3 regions of the Gynuella sp. genome follow, and region 3 is predicted to be linked to each of the others. Evidence: predicted binding sites of a transcription regulator. Region 3 holds the regulator's gene; each other region holds the start of a gene.
What was found. Region 3 encodes sigma-54, which starts transcription at its own class of promoters, with help from an activator protein. Its sites were predicted from a motif close to TGGCACNNNNNTTGCTNT; they were not measured.
Positions count from the first base shown of each region.

Region 1: a site for sigma-54 is predicted at 1,765-1,782, ahead of ACQY6I_RS07115 (putative urea ABC transporter substrate-binding protein). Genes of this name have one in related genera too.
Region 2: a site for sigma-54 is predicted at 4,377-4,394, ahead of ACQY6I_RS03550 (CmpA/NrtA family ABC transporter substrate-binding protein). Genes of this name have one in related genera too.

Region 1 covers NZ_JBNKSF010000018.1:27,626-33,297, forward strand. The annotation lists gene ACQY6I_RS07105 (LysE family translocator) at 1-548, opposite strand, end outside; partial or broken gene ACQY6I_RS07110 (IS110 family transposase) at 1,027-1,268, opposite strand; guanidine-I (ykkC/yxkD leader) riboswitch at 1,832-1,939, shown strand; gene ACQY6I_RS07115 (putative urea ABC transporter substrate-binding protein) at 2,002-3,054, shown strand; gene ACQY6I_RS07120 (ABC transporter permease) at 3,142-3,960, shown strand; gene ACQY6I_RS07125 (ABC transporter ATP-binding protein) at 3,957-4,835, shown strand; gene ACQY6I_RS07130 (urea amidolyase associated protein UAAP1) at 4,832-5,578, shown strand; gene ACQY6I_RS07135 (urea amidolyase associated protein UAAP2) at 5,575-5,672, shown strand, end outside.
Region 2 covers NZ_JBNKSF010000009.1:16,165-21,836, reverse strand. The annotation lists gene ACQY6I_RS03565 (type IV pili methyl-accepting chemotaxis transducer N-terminal domain-containing protein) at 1-360, opposite strand, end outside; gene ACQY6I_RS03560 (ABC transporter ATP-binding protein) at 779-1,627, opposite strand; gene ACQY6I_RS03555 (ABC transporter permease) at 1,801-2,733, opposite strand; gene ACQY6I_RS03550 (CmpA/NrtA family ABC transporter substrate-binding protein) at 2,877-4,247, opposite strand; gene ACQY6I_RS03545 (hypothetical protein) at 4,614-4,946, shown strand; gene ACQY6I_RS03540 (hypothetical protein) at 5,372-5,672, shown strand, end outside.
Region 3 covers NZ_JBNKSF010000035.1:21,872-27,543, forward strand. The annotation lists gene lptC (LPS export ABC transporter periplasmic protein LptC) at 1-43, shown strand, start outside; gene lptA (lipopolysaccharide transport periplasmic protein LptA) at 27-527, shown strand; gene lptB (LPS export ABC transporter ATP-binding protein) at 524-1,249, shown strand; gene ACQY6I_RS13275 (RNA polymerase factor sigma-54) at 1,279-2,814, shown strand; gene hpf (ribosome hibernation-promoting factor, HPF/YfiA family) at 3,004-3,303, shown strand; gene ptsN (PTS IIA-like nitrogen regulatory protein PtsN) at 3,330-3,773, shown strand; gene rapZ (RNase adapter RapZ) at 3,911-4,771, shown strand; gene ACQY6I_RS13295 (HPr family phosphocarrier protein) at 4,791-5,060, shown strand; gene mgtE (magnesium transporter) at 5,150-5,672, shown strand, end outside.

The sequences.
Region 1 (5,672 bases), on a different contig from region 3:
AACCAGCGCATTACGTTGGGACGGGAAATAACCAAGTCTCTCGCCATTGAGGCGCATAAACCGTATCCGATAAAAACAATGAAAGTCAGCAGCATAAAAATAAGTGCCAGCACTACTAACATAGGTGTTGGGTTGGCAGTGCCTGCTGGAATGAACTGGGGCAGGAAGGCGAGAAAAAACAGTGACAGTTTTGGATTAAGGAAATTCAATAATATGGCGTTGCGAATAATTTTCAGTGTGCTGTGCTTACTGCGCTCTTCAGTGACGGTCATCATGCCGCCATCACGCAATATGTTCCAAGCCATATAAAACAGATAAATAACGCCAAGTAGTTTGATGACCTCGAATACCTGGGAGCTGGCGTGCAGGATAGCCGCGAGTCCCACGATGCTGGCAACCATGTGTGGAACGATACCCAGGGTACAACCGAATGCCGCGATAATACTGGCCTTTGCGCCCTGACCCAGCCCGGTAGCCAGGGTATAAATAACACCTGTGCCAGGTAGCAGCACAACAATCAGTGAAGTTAAAAAGAACTCAATACTCATTTAATGATCCTTTGGATGTTGCATTAGGATATGACGACGGGAAACGATGATAGTGACAGATACGGCGGCTTCTGGGCAGTATTGGTCGTACTAAAGTATAATTTTTTGCCCTGCCATACCCAAGGAACCTCTTACATGGACACCGCCGGTTTGCCAAGCCACAAGTAGCTGATAGGTTTGGTTGCGCTCTTACATTCGGCCTGTCTATGGGTATAACGCCCGCCACTATGGAGTTTGCCAACAGGGCCTTATTTGAAAACCGGCATCATGTGCCAAGAGGTTCCTCGGGTTTGACCTGCTGCGGTTCGACCTGTTTCGCCATTCATCGCTTCTGCAACCGGATGAGTATTGTCTGGTGTGACTGCTTCTCCTTTATGTTTACGACGCGTTTGCGCTACGGTAGTGTTCCTCTCGAGCCAGGATCACCCAGGCAATGCGAGCCATCTTATTGGCCAGAGCAATCGCGACCTGATTCGGGTGACTTCACTTCAACGAAGCGCATAGTTGGCCGCTGAACGGCTTCGCAAATCGCTTCGGCATCGTGACAGTCATTTTTATTCCCTTTGACATAAGACTTTACACATTTCGGGTTCATCCGTTTGACTTGATGACCTAAGTTCATCAAGTCACGTGCCCAGTAATAACTATTGCTACACGCTTCCATACCAATGAGATTGGGGAAAGCTGAGCAAAATATCGATGCATCTGTGTGCGGGTCAGTTTGCGGCTTATCGTACCTTCCCCCTGTCGATTCACGCCATATACCTGAAAAATATTCTTTGCTAAATCCAAATCAATGACGTTAATCTCTTTCATGACATCGCGCTTCCTATCAGTTGATAATGACACTTCAACTATGGTACTTAGATGCCGGTTTTGGGAGGGTGGTGTCCATACCGTCTGAAAAATTGCCTATTTTCGCGCAGGACGTTGTCAGCCCCAGTCTCACATCCTCATTTACGCCTGTAAATTGCGGTGTTGCGAGTGGTGCTCAAAACTATTCCTATTTTTCAGAGGCCCCCTAAGAGTATCTAAAGGTAAAAAGAGTCCGACGTTTATATTCCCTAAACGATTGGTCTTTTCATGCCGATTGCACCCAATCTGTCGTATATTTTTCTGTCATGACCCATATTGGGGCAATTTTAATCATTGTCTTTTTTTCGTTTTTTTGTGATTCATTCCTGTCGTGCCCGTCCATACTGCAGTCTCAATTGATTGGCATGGTATGTGCGTTGTTTGGAATTAAGTTCGTACCCTTGGAAAGTCGAGCTTCACAATTTGATTCAATAGAAGGCTAGGGTTCCGGCTACATAAAGATTGTAGTGTCTGGTCCGAGAGCTTTCGACCTTGATAGTTTCAAGGTTACACGGCGGGGAAAAAGCCCGGGAGACCACATGGCGATATTTGCCAAGGGTACTCCATGTGTAACTAACAAGCTGTAAAGGTGGCTTTAATGAAAAACTCTGCAAGAAAAATAACTCTTCTGCTTTGCTCTGTTCTGTTATCTGCCAACGTTCTGGCAACCGATCACTTTAAAGTCTGTTGGTCTATTTATGCCGGCTGGATGCCCTGGGCGTATGCTGAACATTCGGGCATCATCAAAAAATGGGGCGACAAATACGGTATCGATATCGAAGTCGTACAAATCAATGATTATGTTGAATCCATGAATCAATACACCGCAGGTCAGTTTGATGGCTGCACCATGGCGAATATGGATGCGTTAACGATTCCAGCAGCCAGCGGCGTGGACAGTACTGTCCTGATTGTTGGCGATTATTCTGATGGTAACGATGCGGTTATTTTGAAGGATAAGCAGAGCCTGAAAGATATCAAAGGTCAAAATGTTAATCTCGTGCAGTTTAGTGTGTCCCATTACTTGCTTGCCCGTGCGCTGGATTCCGTGGGAATGAGTGAAAGAGACGTAAATGTTGTTAACACTGCTGACGCGGATATGGCCTCTGTTTTTGGTACCAGCGAAGTGACTGCGGCGGTTACCTGGAACCCCATTGTGAGTGAAATTCTACAGATGCCAAGTACAACAGATGTATTTGATTCATCAAAAATCCCCGGCGAAATTCTGGATACCATGATCGTAAATACCAACACCCTTAACGAAAATCCTGCTTTTGGCAAAGCCTTGGTGGGAGCCTGGTATGAAATCATGAATAAGATGCAGGGTGACAGTGCCAGCGCCAAAGAAGTTCGCTCTTATATGGCGGCGACCGCAGAAACGGATCTTGCCGGTTATGATGCGCAACTGGCCAAAACACACATGTTTTACATCCCACAATCCGCTCTTGATTTGATCAACAGTGAAGAGCTGTACACCACCATGAAGCACGTCGCAGAGTTTTCGTTTGAACATGGCCTGTTAGGCGATGGCGCACCCAGTGCCGGTGCTGTTGGTATTGAAATGCCGACAGGTGTGTATGGTGATAAAAACAATATCAAGCTGCGGTTCAACTCTACCTACATGCAAATGGCTGCCGACGGAACGTTGTAATTAATCCGAAACATGCATTTGGCCTCTGGCTTCTGTTGGCTTTGTATATAAAAGCTCAAGCAGAAGCATGAGGCTACGGGGCTGAACATGAAAAAAATGATTAATTTAAAACCAGGCAGAACCAGTGCTGTGTTTATCGGTATGCTGCCGTTTGTTTTGCTATTGGTGATCTATATGGTGAGCTCAGATGCCCGCCTGGCGGTCAACCCCAGCGACAAAATGCTGCCTGCGTTCAGTCAGATGGGAGAGGTTATCTATCGTATGGCGTTTGAACCCAGCCGTCGCACGGGGGATTATGTGTTCTGGCAGGATACCTTAAGCAGTCTGATGCGTTTGGGAACCGGTGTTCTGATTGCGGCGGTATTAGGTCTGTTGATTGGCTTGCTAACGGGTTCCTTACCCGTTGTAACTGCAAGTTTTTCCCCTTTGTTAACGGTGATTTCATTGGTGCCGCCTTTGGCGCTGTTGCCCATCTTATTTATTGTGGTTGGTTTGGGCGAAGCCGCAAAAGTGACCTTGATAGCCATCGGGATTACGCCGTTTATCGCCCGGGATATTCAGCGCCGCACCCAGGAAATTCCCTCTGAACAGTTGGTTAAGGCGCAAACTCTGGGGGCCAATACCCCTCAGATTTTGATTCGTGTTCTGCTGCCACAGATTATGCCGAAACTGATTGACGCAGTGCGTTTATCTTTAGGGTCGGGCTGGTTGTTTTTGATTGCCGCAGAAGCGATTTCTTCAACCGAGGGATTAGGGTATCGCATTTTTCTGGTGCGTCGTTACCTGTCGATGGATGTCATTTTACCTTATGTGGCGTGGATTACTCTGTTGGCTTTTTTGATCGACTTTTTATTGGTTCGATTGAATCGCCGACTCTTTCCCTGGAGCCTGGAGGGCAGTGTATGAACGGATCTATTCATGCCGATGCAAATGTCTCCAATGGCAATCAAGCACGCAATGGAAACAAAAAAAACGCCACCCCGATTATTCAGGCTGCCAACATCAGCAAAAGTTACGGCCACGATATCATTCTTGAACGCGTGAATGTGAGCGTACAGGAAGGCGAGTTTATTACTCTGGTCGGTGCTTCTGGTTGCGGTAAAAGCACGTTTTTAAAAATGATTCTGGGTATCGAATCTGCCACCAAAGGTGAGTTGCTGCTGGATGGCAAACCGATTCCCAATGAACCAGGGTCAGACCGTGGCATCGTGTTCCAACAATATTCTGTATTCCCTCATATGACGGTATTAGAAAACGTCATTGCTGCGAAAGGATTCCAAAAATCCTCCCTCACCGGATATTTGTTTGGCAAACAGAAAAAAGTAGCAAAGCAGGAAGCCACTGAAATGCTGGAGCAGGTCGGTCTTGGCCATGCTTTGAATCGTTACCCACACGAGTTATCCGGCGGTATGAGGCAGCGCCTTGCCATTGCCCAGGCGCTGATCTGTAAACCACGGATTTTACTGTTGGATGAGCCTTTCGGTGCGTTGGACCCAGGCATTCGGGCTGACATGCATGCCCTGGTATTGGATCTCTGGCGCAAGCATGAATTGACTATTTTTATGGTCACCCACGACTTGAAAGAAGGGTTTTATCTTGGCACCCGATTATGGGTATTTGACAAGCTTCGTCATGACCCTCACGCACCCAATGCATATGGCGCTTCAATTACCTATGACCTGCCTGTGGGCCACATGCCAGTGCCGCTTTATGAAGAAATCGATCAACGTATCAGGCCGCTCCCCAATGCGGATCAGAATACTAAGGACCATTCATTATGAATCAATATAAAACCATTATCCCCGCTGCAAGCCATTGGTCGTTACGAGTACGTCGTGGCATGCAAATGACCCTGACTGATATCGAGGGTGATGCCAATGTCGGTATGGTATTTTACAACCCTGAAAACCTGCTGGAGCGTTATAACGCGCCAGACACTTTAAAATGTCAGCACACGTTTAAACTGACCAAAGGTCATTGCCTATATTCTGATATGGGACGCATTTTTGCCTCTATTATTGAAGACTCTGTTGGCTGGCATGAAACCGTGAGTGGTAATAGCCATGCCTCTCACATTGAACGCAAATGGGGCAAACGAGATTATCAAAACGATCGCAACGACTGGATGCAGAACGGCCACGATGCCATGTTGGTCGAAATGGCGAAATACGGTTTGAACAAAGCTGATATCGCAGCAAATCTGAATCTGTTCAGCTGTGTGACGACGGATGCTGAAGGAAATATGGCGTTGGTACAAGGCAATAGTCCGGCAGGTTCTCATGTAACACTGCGCTTTGAAATGGATACTTTGGTGATGTTGCATACATGTCCGCATCCGTTGAGTAGTGCGGCGGAATACCCGAGAAAACCGGTTTCCATCCTGCTGGAAAAAGCCGCTCCCGTGGCTGAGGATGATATCTGTAAGATGTCCCGTCCTGAAAATCAACGTGGATTTGCCAACAATGCACTTTATTACCTGGGGTCCAATCAGAGTATAGATACCGTTAAGGAGGCCCAATCATGATCCAGGAAAGCCGATTGAAAGCAGAACATGCCAGCGCGGTGTACCACGTCAATGCCGGTGATTATTTTATCGGTGTTGTGAAAGCAGGCAGTAC
Region 2 (5,672 bases), on a different contig from region 3:
CTTTGCCGCGTCTCTATCGTATTCCTGCTTCATTGGTTTTTGAAAAGTGGACCAATGCCGACGCACCACGGCCAGTGACTGTTTTAGTTCCTCGTTGTCAGCGTAGGCTTCCAGTTCCTTTAATTGTTGTTCAAATAACTCGATGGCTGCATCCATTTGTGATCTTGTTTTATCTGGTTTGACGTCCAGACCGAGGAGCAGATAGGACTTAACCATTCTCTGGCTGAGCATGCGCTGACGGCCTGCTTTATTGATTGCATCATCGATGGTATTGATGGCTGCAAATGTATTAAATGAACAGAAAACAACAATCATTGAAACGATGATTTTTGAAAAAAGGTTTTTGGTGAACCCAGACATTTATAATTTCCTTGATTTTACCTGTTAATTAAGTGATCTAACATGAAGTGGTGCTTCCTCGCCTGCATCAAAACTATTCCTATTTTTCATAGGCCCCTTAGAACCTATCCAGTGATGCAGTTTAGCATGCTCAAAATAGGATTTAACATTGCACTATAGGTATATTGAAAATCTGGCTTTTATATATAAGTCTTCAAAAACGGATATTTATGGACAGATAACACAGGTTTTCCGTTTTTTTCATACTAATTGTTGATGTTAATAAATTACCGTGAATCAAATGTATTGATTGATTTGTGATGAACTTCGAATATATCGCAGGTTTGAAAAAATATGAATCCGGCTCAATCGGATCCACATTGACCATGTATCAATGGACTTGAGTATAGCCAGTATTTTACCCGCATAACTGTCGCCTTTAGGCGACAGCAGTTTCATCCTTTTTGGCATTAGCTGGTTTCACCGGTCGAGTGATTTCCTGAATTTTTCGTTGTTTTTCGTATAGGAATTTCAACACTTCAGAGCGGTAATGGTTATATTCGGGCTGGTCCGCCAGTTCCAGGCGATTTCGTGGTCGTGGCAGGTTAACTTCCAGAATCTCGCCGATAGTGGCTGCAGGTCCGTTGGTCATCATGATGATACGATCAGATAGCAGTACTGCTTCATCAACGTCATGGGTAATCATGATAACAGTACTGTTCAAGTCGGCTTGTATGTCCATAAGCGAGTCCTGCAAGTGCGCTCTGGTCAAGGCATCCAGGGCACCAAATGGTTCGTCCATCAATAGCACGGAAGGTTCCATGGCCAGTGCTCTGGCAATGCCGACCCGTTGTTTCATACCACCGGAAATTTCATCCGGGCGTTTGTGCATGGCATGACTCATGTGTACTAGTGCGAGATTATGTTCAATCCACTCCTGCATTTCCCGTTTACTTTTTTGATGTTTGAAAACTTGTTTGACTGCCAATTCAACATTTTGGTATGCAGTCAGCCATGGCAGAAGTGAATGATTCTGAAAGACCACGGCACGTTCTGGACCGGGGGAGTTAACCTCCCGACCATTTAGCACCACGCCACCGGTAGTGGCCTGATACAAGCCGGCCACGATATTTAAAACAGTGGATTTTCCGCAACCGGAATGACCGATCAGCGAAACAAATTCGCCTTCGGCTATTTTCAAGTTAACATCCTGCAACGCCACAAAGCTTCCTTTGGGAGTTGGAAATTCAATACCGACCTGAGTCAGTTCTAGATGAGCTTTAGACATAGTCGTACCTTTCGGTTGATCTTTCTGTTAAGAACCCTTTGAATAATGACTGCGTCGACGCGAGTCAGTTGAGCTTGGCTTATTTGAAACTTGAGCTATATACCAACCGTGCCGCAATTTCTGGTTCGGTGAATTTGTCTTCACTGTTTTTAGCCTCGAGAGCCGAGTGTCCACTAGCGGATGTCGGCATGTCTGTCCCAATTGACGCGCTGTTGAATTAACAACATGGCCCGGTCCAGCAGAAAACCTATAAAGCCAATCGTCAGTACTGCTACCATGATTCTGCCAAGTGAATTTGAGCTGCCATTCTGAAACTCATCCCAGACAAACTTTCCAAGACCTGGGTTCTGAGCAAGCATCTCTGCAGCAATCAGTACCATCCAGGCGATACTCAGGGATAGACGCAATCCGGTAAAAATCATGGGAATAGACGAGGGCAGTACGATTTTCAGAGTGTGCGTTAGCCAGCTAAGTCTGAGCACCTTACTGACATTGATCAGGTCAGGGCTTACGTTGGCGACACCAACAGAGGTATTTATCAAAGTTGGCCAAAGGCTACATAATGTCACGGTAAACATAGAGTTTAAAAACGATTTGGCAAACAAAGGGTCATCGGTCACGTACACCGCACTGACTACCATTGTGACCAGAGGCAACCATGCTAATGGAGAAACCGGTTTAAATATTTGGATGACTGGTGCCAGTGCAGCGTTAATGCTTTTGCTTAGGCCAATGATGATACCCAGTGGAATGGCGATCAGTGATGCCAGGATAAAACCACTGAGTACAGTTATCAGGCTGGTTTGTATCTGATCAAAATAAGTGGGTGATCCGGTGTAGGGACGAATTTTCACCGTGGCCGTCGGATCTTTGGCAAGCTTGTTGGCATTGCGTTGTTGTTGCCGTTGATAAAACTTTGTTTCCCGCAATCGTTCTGCCTGGTGTTCTGCAACGAGGCGATTTGCCTGCTCGAACACCTCAGTCGGTCCCGGAAATTTTCCCAGAGAGGTATCAATATTCTGTGCAGCAACACTCCAGAAAAATAAAAACAGCAGGATTCCTCCAGCGGGTAGCCCGACCTTACGGAGCAGGCTAACCAGTGACATGCTGTTGTTTGCGTGTTTGAACAAATTTAACAGGAGAGTGATTGGGTGTCTGTCTGTGTTGACTCTGTTCATAAATGGATGACCTTTGTAGAACTGCCGACTCTTCTGAGCCGGCTGGCATGTTGCTATATTTCGGTGTGTGTTCAGATCTTATCTTTGGCTTTCAGGCCAATTGCGAAGCTGTCAATATAGGCATTGGGTTGAGTGCCGTCATACATAACACTATCAATAAATTCCTGATGAGGCGGTTTGAACCCGGTTTCAGTCTCAAAGTCAGGAAAATCTGTTGCACTCATTTTGCCTTCTTCGATGAGGTCCTTGGCTGCCTGGGCATAAATGTCCGGACGATAGACTTTTTTGGCAATATCTGTGTACCAACTGTCTGGTTTGTATTCTGGAATCTGTCCCCAGCGGCGCATCTGGGTCAGATACCAGACTGCGTCGGAGTAGTAAGGGTAGGTCGCGTGATAGCGAAAAAAGACGTTAAAGTCTGGGACTTCCCGTTTGTCACCTTTTTCATATTCGAATGTACCGGTCATGGAGTTGGCAATGACGTTGGCATCAGCGCCGACATAATAAGGTTTTGACAGGATGTCCACAGCTTCCTTGCGATTGGCATTGTTATTCTCATCCAACCATTTGGCTGCCCGGATCAGGGCTTTGACTACATGAATATGAGTGTTGGGATATTTGTCCGACCACTCCTGGCTGACACCAAATACTTTTTCCGGATTGTCTTTCCATATTTCATAATCGGTAATGACAGGTACACCGATACCTTTAAAGACGGCCTGCTGATTCCAGGGTTCCCCGACACAGTAACCATAGATAGTTCCGGCTTCCAATGTTGCGGGCATTTGAGGGGGAGGGGTAACGGACAGAAATGCATCTGCCTTAAGGGTGCCTGAAGTGTCACCGTTCAGAGGCGCATAATATCCAGGATTGATACCACCGGCGGCCAGCCAGTAGCGTAGTTCATAGTTATGGGTGGAAACCGGGAATACCATGCCCATATTAAATGGCTTTCCTTCGGCTTTGTATTCTTCTACCACAGGCTTTAGATAGTCTGCTTTAATCGGATGAACCGGCAAGCCGTTTTTCATAGGCACATGCTGCTTCATTTTTTCCCATACAGTATTCGAAACGGTAATGCCGTTACCATTCAAATCCATACTGAATGCTGTAATGATATCCGCTTGGGTGCCAAAACCGATGGTGGCACCAAGTGGTTGTCCTGCTAACATGTGGGCCCCATCAAGTTGGCCATCAATCACACGGTCCAGCAGTACTTTCCAATTGGCCTGAGCTTCAAGTGTGACATAAAGTCCTTCGTCCTCGAAATAGCCTTTTTCATAAGCAATGGCGAGGGGGGCCATGTCGGTCAGTTTGATAAAACCGAACTTAAGGTCTTCTTTTTCCGGCTCACCTGTTTCGGCATATACCTGGCTGCAGATAATAGTCGATAAACATATCGTACCCAGAAATAACTGCTTGAACTTACTAACAACTTGCATGGTAGGAGTTCTCCAAACGACGGTGATTTTGGTAAATTTGAATGTTGCACAATCTGAAAACCGATGCTGTTGTACAACTGGATAGGACAGACAGACGTCCTCAGTGTGCGATCTAATTCATAGGTCATGGGTGCATCGCTTATGCCATATTCGAAAAAAAGCCAAAAAAAGGTCTTTTGAGCGGGATCTGCACAAACAAGTGATAGGAAAAATTCAGCTTTGAAAGAAATCAGTGCAAAATTGCGGTCAGTCTGTTGTCAGTTGTTAGGTCAAAACTAAAATCGCTGCAACAGGACAAAACAATATGAAGACATGGCATAATCCGATTGAAGTACCTCTAAATGGGTATGCTGGGGAGATTAGAGAATGGGGTTGATACTATTGACGGTAATAGTGATGGCGGCAATTTTTATAGGTTTTATGCTGCTCAAACGGCCAGTATACCGAATATCCCAGGAAAACGTTGAAAGACTGTTGGAACTGATGTTAGCGCGCAAAGCCTCTCTTAATGACTGGCATGTGTTTTTGGCGGTGCCCATTCACTATGATGAATACTTGGAGAATATTCGTCACCTCTGTCTTGAAATTGAGGAGTCAGAGAGTTGTGTGATCAATACCCGTATCCTCACTAATAAGGGAGAAGATGCATTACGGGAAATTCTGACGGAGTTAAAACAGCATGGCTCAAAAGATTTTTAGAGGCTTTTGAACAATTAACGGCGCTGCAAATGGGTGTGGTGAGAATCTTGTCAAGTCTGTTGCTTTGGGAATAACCCATTGCTATGCGCACGGTACTGCTGATACTGGGGTGCTTGGCAAGCAGGACAGAGCAAATCTATTCCTGGTGTCATTATCCTAAGATGCATGTCTTCATGTTTGATGTTCTCTTTTTTGTAAAACCATTCTCCTCTCTGGTCTTTATCTCTCAAAAAAAACTATCCAAAACTATCCAATTAGGCAAAAAGGAAACCTATTTTTAAAGTAAATTTGTGATCTGCCGATGGTTATTTTGCGTAAGTTTTTCGCACAGAAAATTCAGTTAAATGAACTGTAGCGTGTTCGATCACAAGGGAATTAAAAATATGCCGAACTTAAATCTGATGTTTATGTGCAGGTGTCTTTCCGTGCTTGCAATTTTGATACTAAGTGCCTGTGGTGGTGAAAGCGGTCTTCAAAGTACCGATACATCTCAGGTTCAGGAGCCCGATAAAACCGTCAAAGGTATTACGGTTAACCCCAATATGACTGCACTGTTTCTACAACGTACATCAACCAGTATATCTGCAAAGTCAACGCCACGCTCCACACTTGTGGATGGGGACTATTATAGCGGGACATTGTTGGTGACTAATGCAGAAACCGGTAACCAGCAGGAGTTTTATTGGTACATTCGTGTCGATGCGGACGGTAAAGCGGTATCGCAAA
Region 3 (5,672 bases):
ATTCAATTCAGATGTTGAAGCACAATATGAAGTCATTCACTAATACCTGTACCTTTCTAATCATGCTAGTGAGCCTGGGAATTTGTACTCCAGCCGTTGCCCTGCCAGACGACACCAAACAACCCATCAAAGTCAAAGCCAAACAAAGCGAATACAACAATATCAAAGGTGTTATGACCTACTCAGGACAGGTGGAATTTCAGCAGGGCTCCATCAGACTTTATGCTGACGAGGTGTTTATCTATCTCGTTGATGGCAGTGTTACAAAAATGACGGCTAACGGCAAACCAGCACACTTCAGCCAGCTACTGAAAGCTGAGGACAAACAACCACTGGAAGCTCAGGGCAATTATCTGGAATATAACGTCAATAACGGTGAAATCCTTATAGACGGGGATGCAAAGTTGAACCGCACTGGGAACAATATGTCTGGTGGCAAGATCCGCTACAACGTCAAAGACGGCAGTGGACAGGCAAATGGCGGAGTTGAAATGACGCTTCAGCCAGATGCTCTGGGGGATCAATGACCATTCTATCAGCTAAAAATCTCGCCAAATCCTACGGTCCACGGGAAATCGTGAAAGACGTGTCCCTGGATGTGGGGATAGGCGAAGTTGTCGGCCTGCTTGGCCCCAATGGAGCTGGTAAAACAACCTGTTTTTATATGATTGTCGGCCTGGTACCTGCAGATCGGGGGCAGGTATATGTCGATCAACAAAATATTACCGGCCTGCCAATGCACGGCAGAGCCAAAAAAGGTATCGGTTATCTGCCTCAGGAAGCCAGTGTATTCAGAAAGCTTAGCGTGGAACATAACCTGATGGCCATTCTGGAGATCCGAAAGGAGCTATCCGGTCAACAACGCAGGCAGGAACTCGAAAAACTGTTGAACGAATTCAATATTCAACATGTTCGCAAAAGTCTCGGAATGGCTTTATCTGGGGGAGAGCGTCGCCGAGTGGAAATCGCCAGAGCTCTGGCTATGGAACCCAAATTCATATTACTGGATGAACCATTTGCCGGGGTTGATCCAATTTCTGTCAGTGACATCAAGGAAATAGTGACACACTTGAAAAATCGCGGTATCGGCGTATTGATTACAGACCATAACGTACGCGAGACATTGGATATCTGTGAACGTGCCTACATAGTAGGTAATGGACATATTATTGCCGAAGGCAACGCAGAACAGATACTAGCCAATCAGAAAGTACGTGAAACCTATCTGGGCGATAATTTCCGCCTGTAAGATATGCAAATTTGAGAACCAATGAGTATATGAAGACTTCTCTACAACTCAAAATGGGTCAACATCTGACCATGACCCCCCAGTTGCAACAGGCCATTAAGCTGTTACAACTGTCCACATTGGATCTGCAACAGGAGATTCAGCAGGCATTGGATTCCAATCCCATGCTCGAAGTTGAAGAGGATAGCGAAGGACATCAGGATAATCATGAAAACGGTGTGTTAAAACACGATACAGCCAAAGAAAACGGCGCAACCGATTTCAGCGAAGCCCCCAAAGAAAACAACGGTAATAATGAAACCGAAGTCCGGGAAATAGACCAGGAATGGGGTGAAAATATCCCTGACGACCTTGCTGTGGACAGCTCCTGGGATGATGTCTATCAACATGCCCCAACGGGTCTGTCAGCTCCTGCATCCGATGATGACAATTTTTACGAAAATCAGAATTCAACCACTGACAGCCTGGAAGAACATTTGCGCTGGCAGCTGAATCTGACACCAATGTCTGACCGGGATCGCGCCATCGCATTTGCCATTCTTGACTGTATCAACGCTGATGGCTATTTAAATACGGATTGGCAAGAGCTGGTCGACTCACTGCAACAGGATATCGGCACAGAGGAAGATCCTCTGGATGTGGAAGAAGTGGATGCAGTATTACACAGACTGCAAATGTTTGATCCGGTAGGAGTATGCAGCCGTGACCTGCGCGACTGTCTGCTGGCACAACTAAAACAGCTACCGGAAACGACCCCGGCACTCAAAGAAACCATTCAACTGGTTGACCAGTATCTCAACCTGCTCGGTAGTAAGGACTACGCTACGATCATGCGTCGTATGAAAATCAAGGAAGATCAACTTAAAGATGTGATTGGCTTGATTCAGCAGCTGAACCCACGTCCGGGGGAACAAATTGCCCCGCTACAACCAGAGTATGTCATTCCTGACGTCATTGTGAGCAAAGACATAGAAAACCAGCGCTGGAAGGTAGAACTAAACCCGGAAATTGCACCCCGCTTAAGAGTCAATGCCAGCTATGCCTCCATGGTTAAGCGCGCAGATAGCAGCGATGACAACACTTACCTTCGTGACAACCTTCAGGAAGCAAGGTGGTTCATCAAGAGCCTGCAAAGCCGTAACGAAACCCTTCTGAAGGTGGCCACCAAAATCGTCGAACACCAACTTGGTTTTTTTGAATATGGTGAAGAAGCCATGAAGCCATTGGTACTGCATGATATTGCCGAAGCTGTGGATATGCATGAGTCCACCATTTCCAGGGTGACTACTCAGAAATATATGCATACTCCGAGAGGCATCTTTGAGCTGAAGTTCTTCTTTTCCAGCCACGTCAGTACCAGCTCAGGGGGAGAGTGCTCCTCTACCGCAATCCGTGCAATCATCAAAAAGCTGGTTGCATCAGAGAACCCTAAAAAGCCGTTGAGTGACAGTAAAATCGCTACGATGCTGGGAGATCAGGGAATTCAGGTAGCACGTAGAACAATCGCAAAATATCGGGAGGCGTTAAATATTCCCCCCTCAAATGAACGTAAACAACTGGTTTAGCTAAACAAGAATACATGTCAATCAGACTGTAAAAAAAAATGTAATGAGTGGTAAGGTCTAGGGAAATTCACTACCCAGATCAAGCATTTATCTACAACACAAGCTATTCTTAACAATAAGCCGGAACGCAGTTCCGGCCCCATAAAGATAAGTGGATGCCAAACATCCAAATAAACTGAGGAGAAGCCTATGCAAATCAATATCAGTGGCCATCACCTGGAAATCACCGATCCTCTCAAAGATTACGTCAAAAACCGTATAGAAAAACTGGAAAAACATCACGATCAGATCAGTAATGTTCAAGTTACCTTGTCTGTCGAAAAGTCCCGACAAAAAGCGGAGGCGCAAATTAATATACCAGGCACACAAATCCATGCAGATGCCACCCATGATGACCTCTACGCTGCTATTGATCTGATGCACGACAAACTTGACCGACAATTGCTGAAACATAAGGAAAAACATGTTAACCGGCAACATGGCCACTAATTTAAAAGCAGGTTTCTTTAATACTCATGCTTAAACAAATCCTACAACCCGGCTACATCTTTACAGATGTGGCCGCTACCAGTAAAAAGAAAGCATTACAGGATATCGCCGAGATGATCAGCCAGCTTGTGCCGGAACTGACATCTGACTATATTTTCGACAACCTGATCGCAAGAGAGCGGCTCGGCAGTACAGGTTTTGGTAATGGTGTTGCCATCCCGCACTGTCGAATCAGTGATTACGACAAAATCATTGGTGCTTTTTTCAGGTTGAAAGATCCAATTGATTTTGACGCTGTTGATAAACGTCCGGTGAATCTTCTGTTTGTGTTATTGGTTCCAGAGGAAGAAAAAACAGCTCACCTTGAGGTCTTGTCTCTGTTATCAGAAAAATTCAGTAATGAAACCATACGCAATAAACTGGCAACAATGAGCAAGGAAGATATCTACCAGTTATTCATCAATTCGTAACAGAACCAAAATTCCAGGGAAATAACTTCTCTCATGCGGAAGTCGCGTCCGGAGAGTTTGCGCGGGAGTTCTGTTGTTAATTGATGCTATCTTGAGAAGATGGATGTTGCACTCCCCCGATTGACATTGGAATGACTATGAAACTAATCATAATCAGCGGCAGATCTGGCTCTGGTAAAACCACCGTGCTGCAGTGCCTCGAAGACAATGGCTATAATTGTATCGATAACATGCCTGTCGCCCTGCTGCCTGAACTGACTCGACTGCTGTATTCTGAACATCAGGAATCCCGAGTCGCGGTTTGTATTGACGCACGCAATGCGCCATCGTCAATTAAATCCTTTCCAAGAATTGTCGAACAACTGAACTCCAAAGATATTCAGTGTGAAATTGTCTTTCTGGATGCGAATGATGACACACTACTACAGCGTTATTCCGCCACTCGTCGCAAACACCCTTTGAGCGGCGAAACCTTATCTCTGGCAGAAGCGATTGACAGGGAAAAACAAATTCTTGATCCAATTGCCAACCTCGCTGACCTGGCCATTGACTCGACAACAATGTCCCTGCAAGAGCTTCGCTCACTGATAAAACAAAGAGTGGCGGGCAGGCAACAACAGCATCTTGGATTGATGTTTACCTCTTTCGGCTATAAACATGGCGTTCCGACCGACGCTGACTTTGTATTCGATGTCCGTTGTCTTCCCAACCCCTATTGGGACCCATCACTCAGGCAATACACTGGGATTGATCAGGAGATTATTGAATTTCTCAAAAAAGAACCTGAAGTCAATTTAATGTTTGAGGATATCTATCGTTTACTGGATCGCTGGATTGCCTCATTTGAAGCAAATAATCGTAGCTATCTGACGGTTGCAATTGGCTGCACTGGAGGTCAACATAGATCAGTTTTTCTAGTGGAACAATTAGCATCTGCCTTTCGCAGCAGAAACCACAGCACTCAGATAAGGCACCGGGAACTAAAGCTTAATCATTAACAATTTACAAGGCGCATGAATGGTCGAAGAATCCGTCACTATCATCAATAAACTTGGACTGCACGCTCGTGCCGCAGCTAAATTTGTCAATGTAGCCAGTCAGTTTGGCGCTCAGATTCGAGTGATTAAAGGTGCCAAGGAAGTGGATGGCAAAAGCATAATGTCTGTTATGATGCTAGCTGCCGCCCAAGGGACAGAGCTTTCACTCAGAATTGATGGTAAAGACGAACAAGCAGCACTAACTGCTATAAAAGAGTTAATTGCCAACCGCTTTGATGAAGCTGAATAGTTTTTCCGCCATCCAATACTAAGTTCAGCTTTGTTCCACTAGATTAAGTCTACAATTTAACTCCCAGCCCAGTAAAAATAAGGATTCGGATGCCAGTCCATGTTGAGCATGAACAGTTCCAGCAAATCGGTGAGCGCTTACTGAATGCAATGGACGCCAATAACACCGAACGCGTACAGGAAATTCTGAATCAGGATTTATCCGCTGTTGATATCGCTCACCTCATTGAGTCGACTCCCTCAAAGCGTCGTGCCGACATCTGGAAATTTCTGTCTGAGAGCCAAAAAGGTGAGGTCATCAGTCACCTGGGTGATGACCTTCAACTTCATTACCTTACCAAAATGAGCCCTGAACAAGTCCTGGAAACAATTCAGGATCTTGATTCAGATGATTTTGCCGATGTCCTGCAGCAGTTGCCGGAGCCAAATCGAATTGCGGTACTTCACTCCATGGAACCGGAGGATCGACGTGAAGTCGAGGTACTGTTGGCCTATCCGGAAGATACTGCTGGCGGCCTGATGAATCCGGAAGTACTGACAATCCGGGCAAACGTAACGCTTGATGTCGTGTTGCGATATCTAAGAAGGCAATCGGACCTGCCGGATCAGTTTG